2 regions of the Cytobacillus oceanisediminis genome follow, and region 1 is predicted to be linked to the other one. Evidence: a T-box and tRNA genes for the amino acid it is inferred to sense, from the RefSeq annotation. Region 1 holds a T-box; the other holds one or more tRNA genes.

Evidence for each region. The T-box of region 1 lies ahead of trpS (tryptophan--tRNA ligase). A T-box ahead of a tRNA ligase gene usually reads a tRNA of that ligase, here a tRNA-Trp.
Region 2: it encodes a tRNA-Trp, which carries the amino acid that the T-box ahead of trpS (tryptophan--tRNA ligase) is inferred to sense. The anticodon was not compared.

What each region holds. Positions count from the first base shown of each region.
Region 1 is NZ_CP065511.1:1,671,849-1,676,280, forward strand. Features, by position in the region: gene IRB79_RS08645 (YjbA family protein) at 245-991, shown strand; gene trpS (tryptophan--tRNA ligase) at 1,130-2,116, opposite strand; T-box leader at 2,227-2,446, opposite strand; gene IRB79_RS08655 (peptide ABC transporter substrate-binding protein) at 3,058-4,432, shown strand, end outside.
Region 2 is NZ_CP065512.1:73,365-77,796, reverse strand. Features, by position in the region: gene IRB79_RS27150 (single-stranded DNA-binding protein) at 1-367, opposite strand, end outside; gene IRB79_RS27145 (hypothetical protein) at 387-884, opposite strand; gene IRB79_RS27140 (thymidine kinase) at 887-1,465, opposite strand; gene IRB79_RS27135 (hypothetical protein) at 1,493-1,921, opposite strand; tRNA gene IRB79_RS27130 (tRNA-Trp) at 2,062-2,135, opposite strand; gene IRB79_RS27125 (hypothetical protein) at 2,297-2,518, opposite strand; gene IRB79_RS27120 (hypothetical protein) at 3,085-3,513, opposite strand; gene IRB79_RS27115 (hypothetical protein) at 3,638-4,165, opposite strand; gene IRB79_RS28115 (peptidoglycan recognition protein family protein) at 4,232-4,432, opposite strand, start outside.

The DNA.
Region 1 (4,432 bases):
GAATATTTCAATTTTATTATCTCGCGTCCAGAATGTTATTTGCTTCCGATCGGAATCATTATTATAACTCTAAGCATATATTTTCCCTATTCAAGTGTGAATGAATAAAGGGAAGGTATTTATTTCAGCAATGTCATTTCAAAGTTTATTACAAAAAATGGATTGCGAGTGCAATATAGGAATAAATTTACTGCTTACTGCCCATACTGAGTGACAAATAGTTTGTTGAAGTGGGGGTTGAAAAATGTTGTATCTTCATGATGTTTGGGTGAATTGGTTTGAAGGAGAAGAGAATGGATACAATGTATGCCATTTTCATGAATGGAGAAAAGATGACGGCGTAGAACTGCTTGATCAGGTTCCGCTGCTGAAGCTTGACCCGGTTCTTTTTAATTATATTGAAAATGATCTTTCTGAGCTGCCACAACAACTGCTAGATGATATTTATCAAAAAGCTTACTTAAGGAAAAATCATGAACGCATTCAATTGGAGTATTGCTTTGTTGTATCAGATGGGACAGGCATATTGGCAGTCGATACGATCGGCTACAATATCCCTATCAGGAAAAGCAGACTTATCCCCCGGCAGGAGCAGCTGGCATATGAAATGCTTGAAAATCACGAAGCGGCAAACTACTCATTTAATGATCAAACAGCATTAAAGGAATTTCATATCCTTTCTCCATCTCCGGATTTGATGGCAGGCCTGACGAGAAAAGAAAGACAGCTTAAGCAGCTGCTGTTTATGGCGCTGGATCAGCTTCACTCCTCCAAAAATGATGCTGAGATCCGTTATTGGTATACGGAGTGGAGCCCGGAACGCTATTCGAAAATACAGTCAATGAATTTCGAAGAGGCATGGTATGAACTTTACGATGAAAGTAAATACGGCTGGTCAGGTAAACACGAAAAGTTTTGTGAAAATTTAATAAAAGGACAGCCGTTTTTTGAGAAGTTGTGGGAAATGGAGCATGGTCCAAAAGTGAATTAGTTTAAAATAAAAAACAGCCAAAAGGCTGTTTTTTATTTAAGGAAAGGAATGTATAAATTCTAAACTTAGATAACTGTCTAGCTCCAGGCGCCATCGGCTCGAGGTCATAAGCCGATAAGCGGGCGCCTTCCGCTTTTCTTATCTCTTTCGGCCGAGTCCCATGGCACTTTCCATTTTTTTTATCATTTTGTATGCAGACTTATTCGCTTTTTCAGCTCCCTGATCAAGAACAAGATCAAGTTCTTCCGATTCCATTAGCGCATAATATTTATCCTGAATAGGCTTAATTGCTCCAACAACAACATCTGACAGGCCGGCTTTAAAATCTCCATATCCTTTGCCTTCGTATTCTTTTTCGATTTCCGCAACAGTTTTCCCTGAAAGGATTGAGTAAATGGAAAGGAGATTGGATACTCCCGGTTTGTTTTCCTTATCATATTTAACAATGCCTTCAGAATCTGTTACGGCACTTTTTATTTTCTTTTCAATTTGTTTTGGATCATCTAATAATGATATAAATGACTTTTTATTGGGATCAGACTTGCTCATTTTCTTTAATGGATCCTGAAGGGACATAACCCTAGCGCCAGCTTTGGCGATTCTTACATCAGGAATAGTGAAGATGTCGTTGTACTTCTTATTGAATCTTTCTGCAAGATCGCGAGTTAATTCCAGGTGCTGCTTTTGATCCTCTCCAACAGGAACCAGGTCAGTGTTGTATAGAAGGATATCTGCAGCCATCAGAGGGGGATAGGTCAGCAGTCCTGCAGATACAGCATCTTTACCTTCTGATTTGTCTTTGAACTGGGTCATGCGTTCGAGCTCACCGATGTAAGAAACACATTGCATCATCCATCCTGCCTGGGCATGGGCTGGAACTTCCGATTGGATGAATAGGGTGGATTTTTCAGGATCGATTCCAACAGCCAAATATAGAGCTGCCAGGCTTCGGATGTTTTTTCTTAATTCCAGTCTGTCCTGGGGTACTGTTATTGCGTGCTGGTCAACAATGCAAAAATAGCAATTGTAGTCATTCTGCAGTTCAACAAATTGCTTCATGGCACCGATGTAATTTCCAAGGGTAATTGTCCCGCTGGGCTGGATGCCGGAAAATATAGTTTTCATGTTTTTCCTCCTTTAATCGGCTTAAAAGATCATGAATTGACAGGCAGTGAAGAGCAATATTTGTGCTGTAAGCATAAAAAAGCATAAAAAAGAACCATTCATCCCTATAAAATAGGGACGAATGGTCCGCGTTGCCACCCTAATTACTCAAATACTGAGTCACTCTGCCCTATGCAGAATAATGCATAGGTCCCCGATAACGCAGGGAAACGCCTGAAAAATTCAGAAGCTCAAAAGTCCATTCGATTTACCGGGCTGCCTGTTTGCACCCTCCACAGACTCTCTGTTAAACCCTCAGTAAATGTACTACTCTTTTTTCATTGCCGACTAGATAATTAATTTATATTTGTATTATATAATAAGTTAAACTATCCGGATACAAAAATCAAGCTAATAAAAGGAAAAATGAAAGTCATCGATAGCCTCTATTTCAAAGCTGTATTTCACAATATATGGGTGATAATTCCTATTAAAATAGCAAAAATCTTAAAAGAAAAAATTTTTATAATCTCAAAAATCTTAATTTATAAGACTTTTTGACGAAAAATGTCATACTCGATTGGATTGCATGTACAAAAGCCACTTGCAATAAGTTTTTAAACTATTTATAATAAACGTAACAAACATAATCTTTACGAATTTGTTACATTTAAAACAAAACTATATCACTCCAGATAGCGAGAGTATGGTGCATATTGAGTAAGTTTATAGCTTACATATTATAGATTCATTCTTTTGATCTGAATTGTCAGAATATAAGGATAATCTATCTTTAAGAGAATATAAACTTGCTTTTTTTGTTGCCTTTTAAATAGTCTGCAAATTTTTTAAATTTAATTAACAGACTATTTGAGCAATATATCTGGGGCGCACAGTTGTGTTTTTTGTGAAAGGCAAGCGTAAGGATATTGTTTGAGGAAATTAAATAGGGGGTTACTACCGTGAACAAAAGATTATCGATCTTTTTTAGCATGCTGCTTGTGCTAAGCATGTTCCTTGCTGCATGCAGCGGCGGCGGAGACAATGCTGATGGCGGCGACAAAGGCGGAGATGACGGCGGAAAGTCCGATGTACCGCAGGAACTACGAGTAAATATCAACACTGAACCACCATCTTTAAACCCAGGTTTAGCACAGGATTCAACTTCTGGAACTGTTCTGCGAAATGTCTTAGAAGGTCTTACTCGCATCAGTCCTGAGGGCAAACCTGAAAATGCAATGGCAGAAGACATCAAAGTTTCTGAAGATGGAAAAACTTATACTTTCACAATTCGCGATGCTAAATGGTCAAATGGCGACCCTGTAATCGCTAAAGACTTTGAATATGCTTGGAAATGGGCATTAGATCCTGCCAACAACTCAACTTATGCTTACCAGCTTTACTACCTTGAAGGCGCTGAAGCATTCAACACAGGCAAAGGTGAAAAGGATGCTGTTGGTGTTAAAGCTGTCGATGAGAAAACTTTAGAAGTTAAATTAGTAAACCCAACACCATATTTTGAAGAATTAACTGCTTTCTATACTTATCTGCCAGTTAACAGCAAGATTGCTGAAGCTAACCCAGAATGGGCAACTGACGCTGGTGAAAATTTCACTACTAACGGTCCTTTCCATTTAGCTGAATGGGCTCACAGTGACAAGATCGTTCTTGAGAAGAGCGAAACATACTGGGATGCTGAAACAGTTAAGCTGGACAGCATTGAAATGATTATGATCAATGATCCTAATACTGAATTATCTATGTTTGACAACGGCGAACTAGATTGGGCTGGAGCTCCAACAGGTGCCCTTCCAACTGACGCTATGCAGGCTCTTAAAGACGAAGGCCGCTTAGTTACTCAACCAATCGCAGGTATTTACAATTACAAGTTTAATACAACTGTAGAACCATTTAATAACGTTAATATCCGTAAGGCATTTGCACATGCTATCAACCGTCAGGAGCTAATTGATAACATCCTTCAGGGTGAACAGCTTCCAGCAATGGCGATTGTCCCTCCATCAATGTTTGAAGAGAATGAAAAAGGTTATTTCTCTGACAATGATGTAGAAAAAGCAAAAGAATATTTACAAAAGGGTCTTGAAGAGCTTGGATTGAAAGATGCTTCTGAACTTCCAGCTGTAACTCTTTCTTACAACACTTCTGAAGCACATCAAAAGATTGCCCAGGCAATTCAGGATATGTGGAAGCAGAACCTTGGTGTTGAAGTAACTCTAGATAACTCAGAGTGGAATGTATATCTTGATAAATTAGACCAAATGGATTACCAAGTGGCTCGTTTGGGCTGGTTGGGTGACTTTAACGATGCAATCAACT
Region 2 (4,432 bases), on a different replicon from region 1:
TTTGCTGGTAATTTTGGTTTTGGAAGTTTTGATTCTGCTGGTATTGGCCGCCATTATTATTGTTGCTGTTGCTGCTCTTGCTATCTAAGAAAATGACATCATCAGCGCGAAGTTCCCAGTAAGTTGTTGTATCTTTCTTAGAAGATTTCATCTTACCGACAACTTGAACTAAAGAACCTTTTTTCAGGTAGTCCTGAACATTCTTTCCCCTCTTTCCCCAAATGGAGACATTAAAGAAATCTGTTGTCTTCTTTTCGCCATAGCCATCATCTACTGCAACGCCAATGCGGCAAACAGTGTTTTCTCCGTAAGTATCGCTTTTTGGTTCTCTTGTTAAGCGGCCAGTAATTGTGATTTGTTGGTACATGTTATTCCCTCCGAATTGTTTATTGTATATAGGTTTCTTCCGCTACATATTCATCCAGCGGCTTTAATAACGAAAATACAGCGTCCTTATTGGACATTTTCTTTTCTTGAAAATCTTTCATAAACGGATTTTCTGAAAGTTCAGCTCCATAAGAGGACCTAATATTATTCTGGCTAAGAAAATTTTCAAGTGCCTTATTTGCTTCCTGGACTTGCTCTGGAGTTGGATAAGGAAGATCAGATTGGCATTTATAATAGGTATGATTCCTGCAGCCAACGGCATAAACACTGTTCCCGTTATAATAGCTTTGATGGCGGATGCCAAGCTTGTCCAATAAAGGGATCATCGTTTTTGGAACGGGTGCACCAGATGTTCTCTCCCTGCGGTTATAAACATGCAAAAGATTAAATTCAATCCTATACTTTGGATGACCGGCTTGGTGCAAATAATGTTCATAACGGGGCGTATGAAATGTAAAAAGGACGCTTCCTACTGTCAATTTCTTATGCATTGCCATGGTTATGAACACCTCTTTTCATTTTTCTTGAATTTTCGGTAGCATTTACGGCATACGCTTTTGTAGCTTTCATTGCCTCCTACCTGAATCACTTCCCCATCAAAGACAGGCTGGCCATTAACTAGGCGCATATTTCGAATCGCTTTATTTTCACAGTAGATGCACTGGTTCTTGACTTCCCGGATGCTGTCCGCATTGTCCACCAAGCTTTGAGAGCCTGGAAATTGCTTTCCTTGGAAATCTGTCAATAAACCATAGGCAACGACATTGATCCCTGCTTCATCTACAAGCTGAGCCAGGAGCTCAATCATTTCCGGCGTCATAAATTGGACTTCATCAATAAAGAGCCATTCAGGTTTATACCGGTTCACCCATATCAGAATATCCATGGGATGCGATACCGGTGTGCAATCCATCTCAATACTCAGGGCACGGGACTTAACCTTTCTATCCCTGGTATCCTTTGAACTCTTAATGATATGAAATCTCTTCCCCTGCTCCCTAAAATTGAAAGCAGTCATTAGGAGGTTAGCGGATTTCGAACTATTCATGCTGCCATAGTAAAAGACCAATTTGGCCATAAGACCTTCTCTCCTTCATGCTGTGAATCAGTGTAGAACGACTTGATGCATTCTTGCATCTGCCAGTAGTAGTTGAGTCCATTCACCGGCATGTGTCTCTAAATAGCGGAAAAACCCTTCTTGCTCGGCATTCCCAGATTTAAAATCAAAAACCCATACCAGCCCATTGACGATATCAAGTGTCTCGTTTTTGGTCTGATCGTTAAAAGCGAATAAGAAGTTTTCCGTCCCCTGCCCGAGTTTTATCTTGATCGTCATGGTAATGATGGCGGCAGTGGTATCTTTTGTTGCATTCGGGAATAGGCGCTTAAACGATTGAATGGTAAAGTGATTGTCGTTTTGAATGTCCTCCCCTTTAAAGATGGAAGCATCTTTTAAGTCTTTCACGCTCAGAATAAAATGATTGCGGTGGAACTTGGTCAGGTTATTTTCATGGATGGTTGATAGCTGTAACAATGTGATGAACTCCTCTCCGAAATAGAACGTAAGCAGTTAATTATTAAAAATCAAGACCCTAAATAAAAAAACCGTCCATGCCCCCACGGCATAAACGGTTCGGTTTACTGGTTTCCTTAACTTATTGAAATCTTAGCAATTGGCAAAGGCAGCAGGAATCGAACCCGCACCGGAGGTTTTGGAGACCTCTGTTCTACCGTTAAACTATGCCCTCATATTAGGAAGTCTTATCTTTGCGATATCCGTAAAAAGCCACATATTGTGCGATCATCTTTTTTCTTTTTACGTCCGCAAGACTAATAACTTTAGCAGATTTCATTCCTGGTGAACTCCTTCGTGAAGATATGTATGTCCAGCTAAAAGCTGAACCTTTGCTTAATCATTCCTCAGTAAAATCATATGATTGGCCGATGGTGTACCGGCGCCTTCCTGGACATCAAAAGTGAGTCCTTCCAATTCGTATTCGCTTCTTATGATGAAGGTTACAATATCCCTGTCAGAATCGAATAGCGTATCAGTGATGATCACTTCATCCGGCAGCTGAAGCAAAGTGCGTAATAATTCCTGCGTTAGCTGGATTTTACCTTTTGTGTGCATGATGAACATCCTCTTGTTGTATTGCTGGGCCCTAAAGCGGACCCAGCTTGTGGTGGATATCTAAGTTGGTTTGTGTGAATTCTAAGGTGTTAAGCCGCTTCGGGGATTTGAACCCCGTTCCACTACCCTGCTGGGAGCTACCCATGCGGAATTACGTGATTTTGCCCATTAAACTAAAGCAGCATGGCGGGGCTGGTGGCCACTCTTTATATCCGGCAAGACGGAAGCCCCTCTTACTCTGCTGATCTCTTAGGTGTGTACCTTTGTGAACATGCCTCCGATGAATACAGCTGCAGCCTGTAAACTTTTTGGGGAAACACACAAAGGTATGTATTGCTCAATACCCTGACTGAGCAATTTAAATTCAACCCTTAGCACATCAAAAGTCAATACCCAAAATAAAAAAAGTCCGCAATTTTTCTGCGGACTCTTCTAAACAATAAGTTTAATTTCTTCGCTGGTAGATTATTTTTTCTAGACTATCACTATCAAAATCTGTTAGACTTATGATAGTAAGCAGTAAACTTAGTTTACTTTTTTATACCCAGGTACCAAAATGGGAACTTTTAATTTGGCAATTGATAGTATGTAGTGCCATCCCTTTTAAACTTATCCAAAAAGAGATACCCGCCCCTTTTTAGACCAGCAAGGGTATCAAAAAAGTTCTTCCATTTAAGGCCATATTCTTCAAATAGTATCTTCACTAATTGAGTATGTGTCACAACCTGGTGTTTCTTTAGTATGTCAGTGATCAGGCGAGATAATTCCGCATAGGAAATTTGCCCTCTGTGATTAGTTGACTTACTAAAAAATGATGGCTGGTGAACTTTTTCAGATTCAGTTTCAGGCTTAACCTTCGTTTGAACTGGTTCAGGTTCAACTGGTGCATTTTTTTGCTCAAGCTCCACAAACTGTTCTAGAATCTTGGCTTGCTCATCAAGAATTGAATAGCGGAGCAACAAAGCCTGTTTGATATCCATTTTTCCAAAATCCATACTGTTTATTAACCTCCAAAAAATAGTATTTTTGTAACTCGACACTATAATTCTACTATTTTTATAGCTGTTTGGCTAGGAGGATAATATAAAAAGCCGGGCATTTTTTGCTCGGCTTTACTTATTATGCCAATTTTAAACCTTTCATTTTAAGTACAGTACGGCCAATATGTACCATTCTAGGGTTCCAGAACTCGTCCCCTATATGTTTTTCAAGGTCATCCGCACTGACAACCTTTAGCCACTTGGAATAGTGAGGCTTGCTTACATATTCCCCGCTTTCAATCAATTCGAGCTTTTTATGCCGGTCTCCAAGCTTAAATTCTATCGTCTTATTGTCCTTATCCAATTTAATATAAACCTTATGATAAGGATTATACTTGCTGACATGTTCAACATATCCCTCTGTATTGATAGTTTCATAATAAATATTTTCTTCAACGGAAGCAGCTGACAGCCCTATTTCCCCCAGCATGATCACATCTTTCATGTCCTCATGAAAAAAGATAAGTTCAGCTTTACTGATAAGATCAATTATTTCTCCCCTAATTTTCTTTTCCATTTTATAAGTGCCTTCAGGAGAAAACTTGTAAATCCAATACTGTGCATCATCTTTTGCCTTTTCCAATGCTTTTAATAGATTTTCCTTCATAACATTCCCTCCTTAAAAATAAAAAAAGACAGATACACTTGGTATCTGCCAATCTCCAATTTTATGCTATTTAATTATAGCACCTGTGCCAGGTCCAGCAAAAATCTGAACGCGCCCAAAAGAGCTCGTCTGAATTTCGTATATATGGTTACCGCGAGACTTTAAGATTTCGTAGGTTAAACCGCCGAATTTCTTAGGCGCAAGCATTCCCTTCTCATTTCCGGCTACAGGAGCCTTATTAGTAGGATATACACGCCAAGTATCAGC